DNA from 2 places in the Gorillibacterium sp. sgz306347 genome. Region 2 is predicted to be linked to the other one. Evidence: riboswitches for the same ligand, from Rfam matches in the RefSeq annotation. Region 2 holds a riboswitch; the other holds the start of a gene.
The links. Region 2 has a riboswitch for cyclic di-AMP ahead of AC6I6H_RS17725 (resuscitation-promoting factor). Riboswitches for the same ligand answer to the same signal wherever they lie in the genome.
Positions count from the first base shown of each region.

Region 1: another riboswitch for cyclic di-AMP. It lies ahead of AC6I6H_RS05260 (CAP domain-containing protein); the one in region 2 lies ahead of AC6I6H_RS17725 (resuscitation-promoting factor).

Region 1 covers NZ_JCAPET010000006.1:51,862-59,690, forward strand. The annotation lists gene AC6I6H_RS05255 (DUF5680 domain-containing protein) at 1-199, shown strand, start outside; gene AC6I6H_RS05260 (CAP domain-containing protein) at 756-1,451, opposite strand; cyclic di-AMP (ydaO/yuaA leader) riboswitch at 1,456-1,588, opposite strand; gene AC6I6H_RS05265 (aminotransferase class V-fold PLP-dependent enzyme) at 1,682-3,199, opposite strand; gene AC6I6H_RS05270 (VOC family protein) at 3,329-3,757, shown strand; gene AC6I6H_RS05275 (DsrE/DsrF/DrsH-like family protein) at 3,842-4,318, opposite strand; gene AC6I6H_RS05280 (hypothetical protein) at 4,524-4,712, opposite strand; gene AC6I6H_RS05285 (phosphotransferase) at 4,942-5,907, shown strand; gene AC6I6H_RS05290 (NAD-dependent protein deacylase) at 5,927-6,664, opposite strand; gene AC6I6H_RS05295 (L-lactate dehydrogenase) at 6,766-7,716, opposite strand.
Region 2 covers NZ_JCAPET010000039.1:20,451-28,279, reverse strand. The annotation lists gene AC6I6H_RS17735 (ABC transporter permease) at 1-281, opposite strand, end outside; gene AC6I6H_RS17730 (ABC transporter ATP-binding protein) at 278-1,030, opposite strand; cyclic di-AMP (ydaO/yuaA leader) riboswitch at 1,468-1,644, shown strand; gene AC6I6H_RS17725 (resuscitation-promoting factor) at 1,895-3,067, shown strand; gene rnmV (ribonuclease M5) at 3,185-3,745, shown strand; gene rsmA (16S rRNA (adenine(1518)-N(6)/adenine(1519)-N(6))-dimethyltransferase RsmA) at 3,742-4,644, shown strand; gene yabG (sporulation peptidase YabG) at 4,738-5,646, shown strand; gene veg (biofilm formation stimulator Veg) at 5,893-6,168, shown strand; gene AC6I6H_RS17700 (small, acid-soluble spore protein, alpha/beta type) at 6,380-6,562, shown strand; gene ispE (4-(cytidine 5'-diphospho)-2-C-methyl-D-erythritol kinase) at 6,749-7,603, shown strand; gene purR (pur operon repressor) at 7,726-7,829, shown strand, end outside.

The DNA of each region.
Region 1 (7,829 bases), on a different contig from region 2:
CTATGCGTTCCTGCGTCAGGCCCTCCGGAAAGCGGATACCCGGCATCTGTACCGGGGACCGGACACTTTTGAATCAGGCGGGTATCTGTACCGGAATGAACCGTCGGGTTCCTGGGAACGTTTTTTCGGACAGGAAACCATCTATGCGGGGACACGGAAAGTGTACGAGCTTACGTACAGCGGCGGACTGCTTTTGTAACGTGTTAGCCCCACGTTTACAGGGAACAGCAAAAAACGCCAGGCCGCATACGCGGTTCTGGCGTTTTTTTTACTTTGTATATGTTCTTCGTTAAAAAGCTTCCAGTACCGCAGACAAGACCTTTGACGTCTCGGCCAAAGGGCGTTGCAGCCGAATGCCCGCATCCGGAGGCCTTCCGATCGCAGGGCCGTTAAGGAGATGCAAAAAAGCAACTAATTTTATTGTAATCGCTATAATTCACTCGAATAGATGCCTGGAAGCAACTATTTCTTCCGTTTACTCCGAATATCGCTTCTTTCACGGGAAATAAGTGCGTAGAGGATACTATTTCGCAATAGAACCAAAAGTCACTGGAAATAAGGATCGTATTGCACCTATTAGCGTCGTCCGTCTCCGGTTATGCGTCGGCTCGATCTTCTCAGCCGCCGTTTTCTCAGCCTGGAAAACAATTGCAGGACGAATTTTGAGTCAAACCGCGCCGGAATGTCCAAAAGAGAATAACCGTCGTGGATGAGGTCTTCATCCGTTCATTAAGTTCGGGCCGGAACGAAGCGCGTCAGCCCGTAAATTCTTGCACCCAAACGCCGTTGTAGTAGGCAACGCCGATTTTGGTATAGTTGGCGCTCAAAATGTTCTTTTTGTGGCCGGCGCTGTTCATCCAGGCCGTCATAACCTCTTGCGGCGTCCGTTGGCCTTTGGCGATGTTTTCGCCGGCATAGGAATACGAAATGCTGTAACGGTTCATCATATCAAACGGAGACCCGTAAGTCGGGGACGTATGATCAAAGTAGTTGTTGGCATACATATCTTTTGCTTTGTCCAGCGCCATATTCGACAGCGCCTTGTCCAGAACCAGCGGCTTCAGGCCGGCTGCGGCGCGCTCTTTGTTTACGATGTTAAATACCTGCTCGGCATATTCGGATACACTGGCCGCCGGAGTTGAAGCTGCCGGTGTTTTCGGCGCCGTCGCTGCCGGAGCGGCAGGCTTTTTCGCCGGTGCAGCTACCGTTTTGGCGGGAAGCTGGATTTTCATCCCCTGCCAAATCAGGTTCGGATTCGTGAGGCTAGGGTTCGCTTTGATTAAAGCTTGCAGCGTCACGTTGTTCTTAACCGAGATTTTCCAAAGGGTATCGTTCTGCTGAACGGTGTAAGAGGCGGCATCCGCGGTTCCGGTTCCAAGCAGAGGTGCGGCAAGCAGGGAGCCGGCCAAAACCGCTTTGAACCAACCGTTTTTAAACATGGTGCGTTTCATGAAGACACTCTCCTTAGGCGGCCTGCGAGGTTAGCTGACGGGTTCGGAAAGAGGAGTCCTCCCGACCGGAATGATCCGGTTTCACCCCAATAATGGTTTCCCCACGCCCTGGTCAAGGGCTTCGGCCAAGATAGGTGGTCCGACCGCCTATCATTCTAGCATATGTTTTGCCGATAGATAACTAGAAAAATGTAGAAAAAATAAAAAAACGGCGGTTTTCCGCCGTTTTTTTATTTGAAATCGTCCAAAAGGCCGAACCACTTTCCTCCGCAGCCCGAGCTTTGCGCCGAATGATGACGGTAATCGTTCCTCCGCTCGTCGTACCGGTAATCGGCAGCCCAAAGCGGGCCGCGCAGCGCCACCTCGCGAACCGCGTGGACGATTCGCGCCACCTCGCCGTCCGTCATAATCGGATGCAGGGACAGGCGCACCCAGCCCGGCTTCTCGGAGAGACGTCCGCTTTCCACCCGTTCCCGGATCCGGTCGGACGTTTTTTTGTCCAGGCCGAACAGGAAATGCCCGTATGTACCTGCGCAGGAACAGCCTCCGCGCGATTGAATGCCGAACCGGTCGTTCAATAACCGCACAAATAACGGGAAATGAACGGTTTCGCTAAAAAAGCTGACAATCGGCAGCCGATCCCGCAGCCCGCCGTCCAAAACATGGACCCCCGGAATGGGCCGGAGCCCCTCCAGCAGCAGCCGGGTCAGCGTCTGTTCCCGGGCCGCTATGGCGGCTTCCCCCATCCGTTCCTTCAGCTTGACGGCGTACGCCGCTTTGGCGGCTTGAAGAAATCCGGGCGTGCCTCCGTCCTCGCGTTCCTCCAGCTCTTTGACGTAGGTGCAGCCTCCCCACCGGTCCGTCCATAACACGGTGCCTCCGCCAGGCGCATCCGGCGCGCTGCCTGCGGCAAGCCGCCCGTCAAATACCAGCACCCCGCTTGACCCGGGGCCGCCGAGAAATTTATGCGGAGAAAAATATACGGCGTCAAGCCGCTCCTCTTCGTCGGCGGGATGCATATCAAGCGTGGTGTACGGCGCGGATGCCGTCCAATCGGCAAAGGCCAGCCCGCCATGGCGGTGCATAAGCTTTGCCAGTTCGGCAAGCGGCGGCATGACCCCCGTCACGTTGGAGCAGGCCGTAAACGCGCCGATTTTCACCTTGCGGCTGCGGTGGCGCCAAAGCTCCTCCTCCAGCTTTTCCGGTTGCACCCGGCCCTGCTCATCCGGCGGCAGGATACAGACATCGCTGATCGTTTCCTGCCAGGAGAGCTGGTTGGAATGATGCTCCATATGGGTCAGGAAAACAATCGGCCGGTCCTCCTCCGGCAAGGACCCGGACGGCTTCCATCCGGAAGGCAGCCGCAGCCCCATCAGCCGCTGCAGCTTGTTCACGGCAGCGGTCATCCCGTTTCCGCAAAACAGGAGAATATCATCCGGGCCGGCGTTCACATGCTGTTTGATGACCTCTTTCACCTCCCGGTAAACATCCGTTACGGCCGCTCCCGTTACCGTCGCTTCCGAATGAGTATTGGCTGTGTATGGGCCGATGCAGCGGAGAAGAAGCTCTTCGATGGGACCGTAGAGCCTTCCGCTTGCGGCCCAGTCCGCATATAAAATACTTTTCCAGCCGTACGGGGAGCGAAACAGACGGCCCGCTCCGATGACGCCCTGCCGCAAAGACGCCAAGCCGCTCTCCTGCTTTTCCTCCGCCCAGCCTGCTTGTTCCTCCGCTATCCATCCGCTCACGGAGTGCCCCCCTCTCGCCCATTTCATCCCAATGTATGCAATATGGGCGCGCCCGGTCCGTTTGAAAACCGCACTCCGCCACGATAAAATAAAGCGGACAAACCACGATTATGCGGGAGGAATGCGGTTATGGCAGGCACAAACCAAAAGATCAGCGGCGGCGGCGGGTTTCACCACGTGGCGATCAAGGTTGGAAATTTTGACGACACACTGGCCTTTTACACCGGGCTGCTGGGCTTTGTACCGAGATTGACCTGGGGCGAAGGAGACGGCCGCGGCGCGCTCCTGGACACCGGCGACGGCAATTACCTGGAGGTGTTCGCAGGCGGACCGGAAGGCAAGCAAGCGGCGGGCGCCTTCTTCCACATCGCGCTGCGGACGGACGACGTGGACGGCATTGTCGAGCGTGTCCGCAGCGCGGGAGCGGAAATCACCACGGAACCGAAGGACGCCGTTATTCCGGGGGAACCGCCGACACCGATCCGCATCGCTTTCTTTAACGGCCCGAGCGGAGAAAGCATTGAGGTGTTTCAGAGCACGGGGGACAACCAGCTGTAAGCGCAAGCATGCCAAAAAGCCGGTCTCAGGCGGATGTCCGCCTGGGATCGGCTTGCTTTATGCGCGTATAACCAACCGCCCGCGTCAAATGAACAGCTGCATATCCGCCTCCAGCGCATCCCGCAGATAGGTCTGAGCGTCGACAATTTCGAGTTCGGGAATGAACTCCTGTTCCTGAAAGCCCATGATTTCCACCGACAGCCGGCAAGCGTAGAACTTGATGTTTTTCTTGCGTGCCCCCTTCAAGAAAGCGGATAACGGCGGGGCATCGTCGTCGTCCATCATTTCCAAGAGCATTTTTTTGCCGAGGCCCGCATAGTTCATCCGGGAAAGAGGCAGCTGGTCGGGTCCTTTGGGCGTGGTGCGTCCGAGCATTTTCTCGTAAAAGCTTTTGTCTTCGTCCGTCCATTTCTCCGGGTCCCGGACCAGAAACAGCCCCCAAAAGGCAAAAAACATAGTCACGTCCACTTCGATGTCCCGGGCTGCATTGGCCAGAATAAGCGCGGCCATGGCTTTGTCATATTCGCCGCTAAAAACAAGCAGATTTAACCGTTTGTCCATCAGGCTCTCCCTTCCGCGTTCCAGGGCGTGGATGGGATGGCCGCACCCTGCCGCGCAAACGTTTCCGGGTTAGTGTTTGCAGCTTGGGACGCGCTATGCATAGGAAGATCAACGTTTCCCGGTGTGATAAAAATCAAAAATCCCCCGATCTGTTCAGAAAACAGACGGAGGATTGTTGGCTTGCGGTCTTGCCGGGTCACGCAGCTTATTCATAATGGTTATTGATCAACCGGGAAATGTCGGTGCTCATCGTTTCTTCTTCGTCGACGGGAATTCCTTGATCCGCCCAACAATGTCTGCAAACTTCTTCGCTGGTGCAAAGCGCGGCGTCATCGCAGGTGTAGCAGAACTGAAGCAGGTTTTTCGATACGGTATCGGTATTCGTCTCTTTCATTTCGATCACTCCCATCGTTGTTTACGAGTTAACTATATCACATCTTGAGCGTTAAAAGTGTGAATTATTTCACAATAATGATGCTAAAATAAATTTCTTTTTTATTGCCGGTGCCTGCTGCCTGTGCTTTAATGTGTACATGAAACCCGAACACGATGATTATTTTAACCGGATTGCCGCGAAATATCAAATCGGGCGGCCCATTCAGTGGAGCGCCGGAGACTCCGGCATGAACAACACGACCCGGTATGCTCTGCTCCCGGGCGGCGGCAGGCTGGTCTGCCGGGTTTATGAAAACCACCGCGACCCGGATAAGCTGCTTTTCGAACACGATGTTTTGCAGCAGCTTCAGTTCTGTCGGCTCCCTTTTTCCATTCCTTGTCCCCTTCGCACCAGACAAGGCGAAACCTTTGCCGAGGCGCCGGACGGCAAGCTGGCCGCTTTCTTCGGCTATCTGCCCGGCCGCAGGCCTTCGGGTTCCGAAACCGGCTTGCTGGATGCGCTTGGACGGGCGGCGGGTGAACTGAGCCGCGCCCTCGGACAGGTGAAGCCTCTGCATCCCCCTGTCTATCCGCCTTATGACGAGCTGGAGGAGGCTTATCCGGGAGCGGCGGAAGGGCTTCTCAGGCTTACCAAAGAGCCTGTGCTAACGGAAGCGGCCGCCGCCATCGTGTTGCTTCTGGAGGAAATGGCGGGGTTTGCTGCCGTCCGCCAGCAGCTGCTCCGGCTGCCGCGCCAATTGATACATGGGGACGTGTCTTTTTCGAATGTCCTGACCGACGGTGCCGGGATAGCCGCCGTGCTTGATTTCGAGTTTGCCACCCGAGACATCCGGGCCATGGAGCTTGCCGTCATGCTGGGCGAGCAGCTGGCGTCCGGGGAAGAAGGGCAAGGCGGAACCGTTGGCTTTTTGCGAACGGGCCAAAGCTCCTTGGATTCTATCCGGGAGCTTCTGTCCGGATACGGCAGCGCATTTAAGCTGTCAGTGGATGAATGCAAACTTTTGCCCGATCTGATTAAACTCCGGCGGCTGGATGTAGCGCTTCATTTTTGGACGCGCTGGCAGGCCGGCCTCGACCCCGCCCCGGTGTTCGCGGATCAATTGGCCCGCTCTGCGGCCTCCTTCCGCCGTTTGAACTCCAATCGGGGTATGCTAGAAGAATGGTTCGGGATTTTCTTGTTGGACGGGGCTTAATCGGCTGCGGCGATGCGGCTTATCCCGCTGGAAAAGCCGCATCCAGCGCTTCGCCGATGCTGCCGCGCATCACGAGATCCGCCGAAGCATCGTAAGCCGTCGGCGTCCGGTTAATCAGGACCAGTTTGTCGCCCCGGAAATAACGGATCAGCGAAGCGGCCGGGTTCACTGTCAGGGACGTCCCGCCGACTATCAGCAGCCGGGCGTTCCCGATAGCCTCCACCGCCTGTTCGATGATGTCCATATCCAGCCCTTCCTCATACAGCACCACATCGGGTTTGACCATGCCTCCGCAGGCGCAGCGCGGAGCCTCCCCCGGAAGCTCTCGAAATTCCGCCAGGCTGTAATGCCTTCGGCAGTCCATGCAGGTATTGCGGTGCACGGAGCCGTGCAGCTCCAGCACGCGTTTGCTGCCTGCCAGCTGGTGCAGCCCGTCGATGTTTTGCGTCACCACCGCATCCAGCTTGCCGGCCTGCTCCAGTCGCGCCAGCGCCCGGTGCGCCGGTCCGGGGGCGGCCTCCGGATGAAGCATCTTGCTTTTATAAAACGCGAAAAAATCCTCCGGGTGCCGCAGAAAGAAGCTCCGGCTCAGCATCGTTTCGGGCGGATAATTCATCCCCCCGGACGTCCGGTACAGCCCGGTTTCCGAACGGAAATCGGGAATGCCGCTCTCCGTCGAGACGCCCGCTCCTCCGAAAAAAACAATGCCCTTCCCTTCCTCCACCCATTCCCGAAGCCGGTCTGCCGGTTCCGCCATTTCGCATACCTCCTTGATTTTCCCGGAATGAAAACAAAAGCGGGAGGCGCCGCCCTTCCGGGATACGCCCTCCGCCTTTGCACCTGCCGGTGATGCAGGACTTATTGAAAAATGGAACGGTTCGCTTCCCGCAAAACGTCGGCGGAATGCTTCAGCTTCCGGAGCTCGTCCTCGTTCAGGTCCAGCTTCATGATTTCGCGGATGCCGTCGCGGCCCAAAACCGCCGGCATGCCGATATAGAGATCCTCCAGCCCATACTCGCCCCGGGCAAGCGTGGAAACCGTCAGGATGGAATTTTCGTCGCGCAGGATGCACTTGGTCAGCTTGGCCAGGCCGACCGCAATGCCATAATAGGTCGCGCCCTTCAGCTTGATGATCTGGTACGCGGCGTCCCGCACATTGGCGAAGATGTCGTCGTAGTCCTCCGGCGCAAGCGCTACATCCGGGTGGCTTGCTTCGTATTCCGGCAAGCGCAGTCCGCCGATATTGGCCAGGCTCCAGACGGGAAGCTCCGTGTCGCCATGCTCACCGATCACGTACGCATGGACATTGCGCGTGTCCACCTTCAGGCGCTGGCCCAGCAAAAAGCGCAACCGGGCGGTATCCAGAATGGTGCCGGACCCGATGACCCGTTCCGGCGGCAAGCCGGAATATTTCCAGGTGGCGTAGCTTAAGACGTCGACCGGGTTCGTAGCGATCAGGAAAATGCCGTCGAAGCCGCTTTTCATGACGTTTTCGACAATCTCTTTAAAAATGCGCGAGTTTTTGCCGATGAGGTCGAGCCGGGTTTCGCCGGGCGCCTGGTTGGCCCCCGCCGTGATGACCACCAGCGCGGCGTCCTTGCAGTCCGAATAGTCGCCGTCCCAGATCGTGATCGGGGAAACAAACGGCAGCCCGTGGTTCAAGTCCTGCACATCGCCCTTGGCTTTGTCCTTGTTCTGATCGATAATGACAAGCTCTTTCGCCACTCCCCGGTTCATCAGGGCAAACGCGTAGCTGGCGCCTACCGCCCCGGAACCGATCAATACAACGCGATCCGATCTTTTTCTCATGGTTGTCCGTCTCCTCTCGTCCAGTCCAGGTGCTTGGGGATTTGCGGTCGTGCTGTACCGGATTGCCCGGCCGTGCCGCAGCCGGTTCACAAGCTTTGCCCGTTCATAGGGTT
Region 2 (7,829 bases):
AGTGCCCAGCCGTAGGCGGGGATGGCCGTCAGGAGCGCCAGCGCGAGCAACATGCCCGCGCCGCTCCGCAGGACGTCCATCCAGTACGGCAGCGTCTCGCGCAGGGCGCGGGCCCGCCGCCCGCTCCAGAGGCCTGCGCCGTTCAACCCGCCGTCGGCCCCCGCCGCGCCGCCGGACGTGCGGCCCTGTCCTCCCGGCGGCTGCCCGCCCGCGCCGCCGCCGGCCCCCGCCGGCCGGCCCTGCGGCGTTTGCCCGGGCCCCGGGCCGTTGCCGCTTGTCATAACACGCCGCCTCCTTCGCCGACCAGCCGGAAGAACACGTCGTCGAGGTCCGCTTCCGCCGGAGCGCCGGACGCCGCGCGGACGTCGGCCAGCGTGCCCTTGGCGGCGATTTCGCCGCGCTGCAGCACGACGTAGCGGTCGCAGTACCGCTCCAAGGTGGAGAGAATGTGCGAGCTGATAAGGAAGCTCGCCCCCTTCTTCTTGAACGAATCCATCAGCTCCAGCAGGGAGCGGATGCCAAGCGGGTCGAGCCCGAGGAATGGCTCGTCGATGATGTAAAGCGGCGCTTCGATCAGAAAAGCGTTCATCAGCATCACCTTTTGCCGCATGCCCTTGGAAAGATGCATCGGAAAGCTGTCCGCTTTTTCCTCCATGCGGAACCGCTTCATCAGCTCCGAAGTCCGTGTTTCAAAAGCCGTCCGGTCGAGGCCGTAGACGCGGGCCGTCAATTCCAGGTGCTCCCGGATGGTCAGCTCGTCGTACAGCTCCGGGCTTTCCGGGACGAACGCAAACGACGACCGGTAGGCTTCGGGGTTGTCGCGCAGCCCGGCGCCGCGAACGCGCACCGCGCCGCGCTGGGGCTCCATCAGCCCGAGAATGTGCTTGATGGCCGTGCTTTTGCCTGCGCCGTTCAGCCCGATCAGGCCGACCATCTCCCCTTTGCCGACCGTAAAGGTCAGGTCGCGGATTACCGGTTTGTTGTAGAGGTAACCGCCAAAGAGGCCTTCCACTTCCAAAATCGTTTCCATGGTTCACCGCCGAAAAGACAGGCGTCCGGCACCGCCGCAAAGCGGCGCTTCCGTGCCGGGGAAGCCCGTCCGAATAGAAAGCAATCCTTCCCGCCTAAAAGCGGTTGCAAGGAGGCTGGACCGGTCTTCAAAAAATCGTAAAAATCTTTCCAAACCGGTGCAACTTTTGGGGCTGTTCGTGCGTTGTATAAGTGAAGGATTTGTTCCATTTTATTATAAACTTGTAGGGCTTGGAAGCAAAGAAACTCTGAAATCGTGAGAAAATGGTGGGCTAGAGCCCGATATAAGGAGAAACAGGCAAGGTTTATTCGGCCATTTGCGGATTTTGGCTGAGTATGCCTTTTTTTTGCTGTTTATTCCGGGACGGCCGCCCTTTACATGTGCAGACGCAGGGCGTAATATACATTCAGGATAACTTAATATTACCATGCCAATTTTCCAAATTATCGCTGAGTTCCATTTGGGAAACGGGGGAACCGCAAGCGGACGGCCGGGGTAAGCAACCGGCAGCCTGCAGGTTTAGGGGTGAATCGGGGAGGATTTTAGCTCTCCGTAGGGCGACTCTCGCGCCCGAATCCGTCAGCTAACCTCGTAAGCGTGAAGAGAGAGGTATTGATCGGGCGGGTGTTTTTTTGCTCCGAGAAGTTCCTCTTCTTAGGGCTTTTTTGTGTTCCGAGGTCCTAAGAGACTCAAATGGATAAGTTTTCGAGAAAGCGAGGTGAAGGCGTTACACACGGGCCGTGAGACCGGCAGGCTGAAAACGGAAATTGGCGCCAGTGATGAGCGAACACCAAAATCCCTAGTCACGTCAGATGGAATCATGCATAACAGTCGATGGCGAGGCTCTCAAGGAGGACCGAAGAAGTGGGAGACACGAATTTGAATCCCCATGTAAAACGATCATCCAGCATGTCCTTCGCATTGCGTTGGAAGCATGAAAACCTGCGCAGGTATACATTTCTCGCGTTGTTCACTTTAACGGTGACCATTATGTTTTTCATGTTGCTGAACGGCACCTACAACAAAACGATTGCGCTTGTTGTAGACGGCCAGGAGATGGAAGTCAAAACGCACGGACTAACTGTGCAGCATGTGTTGGAGGATCAAGGCGTAACGGTAGGCAGCTATGACAAGCTGTCCCAGCCGCTCGACGCCAAATTGAAGCACGGCGACCGGATCGAGCTGACCCGGGCACGGAGCTTTACGGTAACGGCAGACGGAAAGACCCGTTTGTTCCACACGGTTGAAAAAACGGTGGACGCGGCGCTCCGGGAGGCGCGCATCACCGTCAATACGGACGACAAATTATCCCTCGCATTGAACGAAACACTAACCGACCACGCAGCAATCCAGATCGTCCGGGTTACGAAGGAGCAGACCAAGCAGGTCGTTCCGATTGCCTTTAAGGTGACCACCCAGAATGACGACAAACTGCTGAAAGGCAAGCAGCAGACCCTCCAGGAGGGGAAAGCCGGAAGCAAGGTCATTACCAAGGAGCGCGTTTTTGAAGACGGCAAGCTGGTCAAGGAGAGTACGATTTCCGAAGCGGTCGCCGCCAAGAGCGTGAACAAGATCGTCGCAGTCGGGACCAAAAAACCGGTGGTTACGCTGGCCGCCAAGCCCGAAACGAAGAAACCTGCGGCACAAACGGCATCGAAAGCAAAGACGCAGACTGTCGTGAAGGACGGTGTGCCCGTCAGCTATAAGAAGCTTATCAGCAACGTTACCTTGACGGCTTATTCCGCCCACGCTCCGTCTACCGGCAAAAGCCCGGGAGACAGCGGCTTCGGCATCACCCGTACCGGCACCAAAGTGACCGAGGGCCGCACCATTGCGGTCGATCCGGGCGTCATTCCGCTCGGCTGGTGGGTGTATATCGAAGGAATCGGCTACCGCCGCGCCGAGGATACCGGCAGCGCGGTCAAGGGCAACAAAATCGACGTTTATTACGACAGCGAAGCGTACGCCCAGCAGTTCGGGCTCAAGCGAGGCTACACGGTATATGTCATCGGGCCGAAGAAGCCGACCGCCGAATAAGCGCGGTTGCGCGGAATCCCATTCATCTGATATAGTATTTTTAACCAAAGGAGAGGCATTCGCCTCTCCTTTTCGCGGCTTTTCGCAACTTTTTCCCGTTACGTGGAGGGATTGGGCTTGATTAAGGAAATCATTGTAGTAGAGGGGAAGGACGACACGGTAGCCATCAAGCGCGCCGTGGACGCGGAGACGATTGAAACGGGCGGCTCGGCCATCAACGAGACCGTATACCGGATGATCGAGCGGGCCCAGGCCGCACGCGGCGTCATCGTCTTCACCGACCCGGACCATGCCGGCGAGCGCCTGCGCAAGCTGATCGGCGCCAGGGTGCCGGGCTGCAAGCACGCGTTTCTGACCCAGGAGGAAGCGACGCGCAAAGGGGACATCGGCGTGGAGAACGCCTCCCCGGAAGCAATCCGTCAGGCGCTGGCCAACGTCAAAAGCGACTGGGGCGCAGGCGAATCGGAAATTACCTGGGACGATCTGATGGACGCCGGCCTGATCGTGCATCCCCAAGCCGCGGCCCGGAGGCTTGCCGTCGGCAACCGGTTGGGCATCGGCTACGCGAACGGAAAGCAGTTTTACAACCGCTGCCGCATGTTCCGGATCGGCTTTGCGGAATTTGCCGAAGCGGTCCGGATGCTGGAAACCGAGAACGGAAAAGAGGGACAGCCATGAACGAACGGGAGACGCGTCTGCCCGATATCGCCACGCCGGGGAGAACGCGCGAAATCGTGCGCAAATACGGAATTGCGATGAAAAAAAGCCTGGGGCAGAACTTTTTGGTGGATACCAACATTTTGAACAAAATCGTGGGCGCGGCGGGGCTCGACAAAACCAAAGGCGTACTGGAAATCGGCCCGGGCATCGGCGCGTTGACCGAGCAGCTGGCCCGAACGGCCGGACAAGTCCTGGCGGTGGAAATCGACCAGCGGCTGCTGCCGGTGCTGGGCGAGACGCTGGCCCCTTACGGCAACGTGTCCGTTGTGCACGGCGATGTTCTGAAGCTGGAGCTTGCCGGCCTGATGGAGAGCAAATTCGCCGGATGCAGCGGCGTCAGCGTGGTGGCCAACCTGCCTTACTACGTCACGACGCCGATCATCATGAAGCTGCTGGAGGAAAAGCTGCCGCTGGAGCACATTGTGGTCATGATCCAGAAGGAGGTGGCCGACCGGATGGCTGCCTCGCCCGGAACGAAGGATTACGGGAGCCTCAGCGTGGCGGTGCAGTATTACTGCCAGGCGGAAACGGTCGCCATTGTACCGCATACGGTGTTTATCCCGCAGCCGCAGGTGGATTCGGCGGTTATCCGCCTCTCCCTGCGAAAGGAGCCGGCGGTGCGCGTGAGCGACGAAGCCTTTTTCTTTTCCGTGGTGCAGGCCGCTTTTGCCCAGCGGCGCAAGACGCTCGCCAACAACCTGCTGGCGCGGTTTTTCGGCAAGGACAAGCGGGAGGAGATGAACCGCGTGCTGGAGGGAGTCGGAATCGACCCGGGGCGCCGCGGGGAAACGCTGTCGCTTGCGGAATTCGCACGCCTGTCCGAAGCGATGCGGGAAGCGGGAATCTCCGGAGCCTGACGGCATCCCCGCGAAGGCGCGGGATAGCCGCCTGCGGGCGAACGCACACCAAACCGCATCCGTCTCCATAGGATGATGGGGGAGGGATGCGGGATGCGGCTCGGGGATCTGGTGGTTCGCTATTCTTACGGCGGAGACGTATTGTTTGCGGTCCGCCATATTATGGGGGATCGGGTGCTGCTGAAGGGCGTCAGCGCCCGTCTGCTTGCGGACGCGCCGCAAGCGGATCTGCGCCCGGCCGGACAGGACCGTTTGCAGCGGAACGAGGCCGAAGAAGCGCGCCTTGTCAAACGCTCGATCCGGCGGTTTGACCGGTTTCGCAAAGAGCATATGGAGCAGGACACCCGTTCCGCCCAAAGGAGCGGCTCCGCCTTTTTCGAGGTGCCGGGGAAGGTCCTGCATCTGGACGGCGACAGCCAGTACCTGTTCAAAAGTCTGAATCTCTACAAAGAGCTTCGGGTGCCGGTGGCGGGCTACCATGTGGCCGAGTCCGAGATGGCAAATGCCGTCAAGCAGCTGCTTCCGCAGGTCATGCCGGATATCGTGGTCATTACGGGACACGACGGGATTGTCAAAAACCGCACCGAGCAGGATATTCAAAGCCTGGCCAGCTATAAAAATTCGCGCAATTTTGTGAGCGCCGTGCGGGCAGCCCGGCAGTTCGATCGGAGCCGCGACGGGCTGATTATCGTCGCCGGGGCCTGCCAGTCGCACTTTGAGGCCCTGCTGCATGCCGGAGCGAACTTCGCCAGCTCCCCGAAGCGGGTGCTGATCCACGCGCTGGACCCGCTTTACATCGCCTCCAAGGTAGCGTATACCCCCATCCGGGAAACCGTGCAGCTTGCCGACGTGCTAAGCGGCACGTTGAGCGGCCTGGACGGGGTCGGAGGGGTGGAGACGCGGGGCTGCTACCGGATCGGCATTCCTTACGGCAGATGGAAGGAAGCGGGGGCAAGTCTGGCCGAAGTCTCCGCAAGGCGGGCGGAGAGGACAAAGCGCTGAAGCGGAGCACGAGGCCGTATCCGTAAACCGTTTTGGAAACGCGGCGCAGCGCGGGGCGTCCGCCGGCCCCGCCTTCGGCGCGAATCGTGGCGTTTCACGGCGAAAACGCCTCGTGGATAATTTTCAAAATCTGTGCTTTTCTACCGTTGACAACGAGATTGGCCTGCTGCTATAATATTTTGTTTAATTTGACAAACACCTCTGTGTCTGTTATAATAAACAGATGGAAAGAGGTGGTTGGAGCTAATGGCTAAAAACGCGCTATTGGAAATCAAACGCAGTCTGGAGCCTCACGTCGGGCAAAAAATTATGTTGCGGGCGAACGGCGGCCGACGCAAGACCATTGAACGTTCCGGTGTTTTGGAAGAGACCTACCCTTCTGTGTTTATCGTCAAATTGGACGAGGAGCAGCACTCGTTTAAGCGGGTGTCCTACAGCTACGCGGATATTCTGACGGAATCCGTCGAAGTGACGGTTTGTCAGAATGAAGAGCAATTTCGCATCAGTTATTTGAGTCACTAACCTCATGGTCATGCGGCGGCTTCCCCGGAAGCCGCCGCGTTTGTTTTATACAGGCCCCCGCCCGGTCTCCTTCCCGGAGCCGCCGAGACCGACCGCGGAGAGACTTGGGGGAGCGAGTGTTTTTTTTCGCCGCCTTATTCGCATCCTAAGGAGACGGGAGGGCTGCGGCAGGCGCGCAGGATCTCCCGACTCTCATAAGGAGGCGGTCCGCGTGAGCAGAAGACGTCGGGGCGGTATGATGTCCGAGGAATTAAAATACGAGCTGGCTCGGGATCTCGGGTTTGCCGATACCGTCGACAAGGAAGGATGGGGCGGCATCACCACGAAGGATGCGGGCAACATGGTGAAACGCGCCATTCAGCTGGCGGAGCAGGCTGCCCGCAAAGGGCGGTAACCGCCGTCTTCGCGGCCCGCACCGGCGCCGCGTTCTCTCGAAGGCCGTTCCGCCGTGCGAAGCGCGCCGGAACGGCTTTTCAGCGTGCTTCATGCCTGCTTTCGTTTGTGGTATCATTATCGAGTCGAATGCCGGGCCCGAAAGGGGCTCGGCGCAGTTAGAGGATACCGGGAAGCGGGTGCGTTTATGAGAGTGTTGGAAAAGGCGCCAGCCAAGATCAACCTTTCCTTGGACGTTTTATATAAGAGACCGGACGGCTATCACGAAGTGGAAATGGTGATGACGATGGTCGATCTGGCGGATCGGCTGGAGCTTCGGGAGCTGGCCCGGGATGCGATCATTCTCTCCAGCCAGGCCGGCTACATACCGCTGGACGAGAAGAACCTGGCCTTTCAGGCGGCCAAGCTGATGAAAGAGCGGTACGGGGTGCGCAAAGGCGTTTACCTGCACCTGGACAAGAAAATCCCCGTCGCCGCCGGATTGGCGGGGGGCAGCAGCGACGCCGCCGCGGCTCTGCGCGGCTTGAACCGGCTGTGGGGGCTCGGCCTCCCGCAGGAGGAGCTGATGGAGCTCGGGGCCGAGCTCGGATCGGACGTGCCCTTTTGCGTGCGCGGAGGCACCGCGCTGGCCACTGGACGAGGGGAACGGCTGGAACCGCTCGATTCTCCGCCGCAGGCGTGGGTGGTGCTGGCCAAGCCGCCGATCAATGTGTCCACGTCGGAGATTTACGGCAAGCTGAGGGCGGCGGAAATCCGGCGGCATCCGGACACGCCGGCCGTGCTGGAGGCGATTCGGACAAAGGACTTTTCCGCGTTGTGCGGGGGGCTGGGCAATGTGCTGGAGGAAGTGACGCTGGAGCTGTATCCCGAGGTACGCCGGCTGAAGGAATGCATGCTGAAGCTGGGCGCGGACGGCGTGCTCATGTCCGGCAGCGGGCCGACCGTTTTCGGACTGGCCGCCAAGGAAACGAAAGCCGCCCGGATCTACAACGGGCTGCGCGGCTTTTGCAAGGAAGTCTATGCCGTTCGATTGCTGACTTGAGTTCTTGAGTTCCCGGGAAAAACCGACCGTGTAAAACCTTAGATAGTGTATTTTCCTTGATAAAATACGTATAAAAATGGTATATTGAGATAAAATATTCGGGTTTTTGCTAGGGGTGCAGGATGAAGAAGCTCAAGCGCAGCGAACGGCTGGTGGAAATGACGCAATATTTGCTCAACCGGCCGCATTCATTGATTCCATTGACGACCTTTGCGGAACGATATAA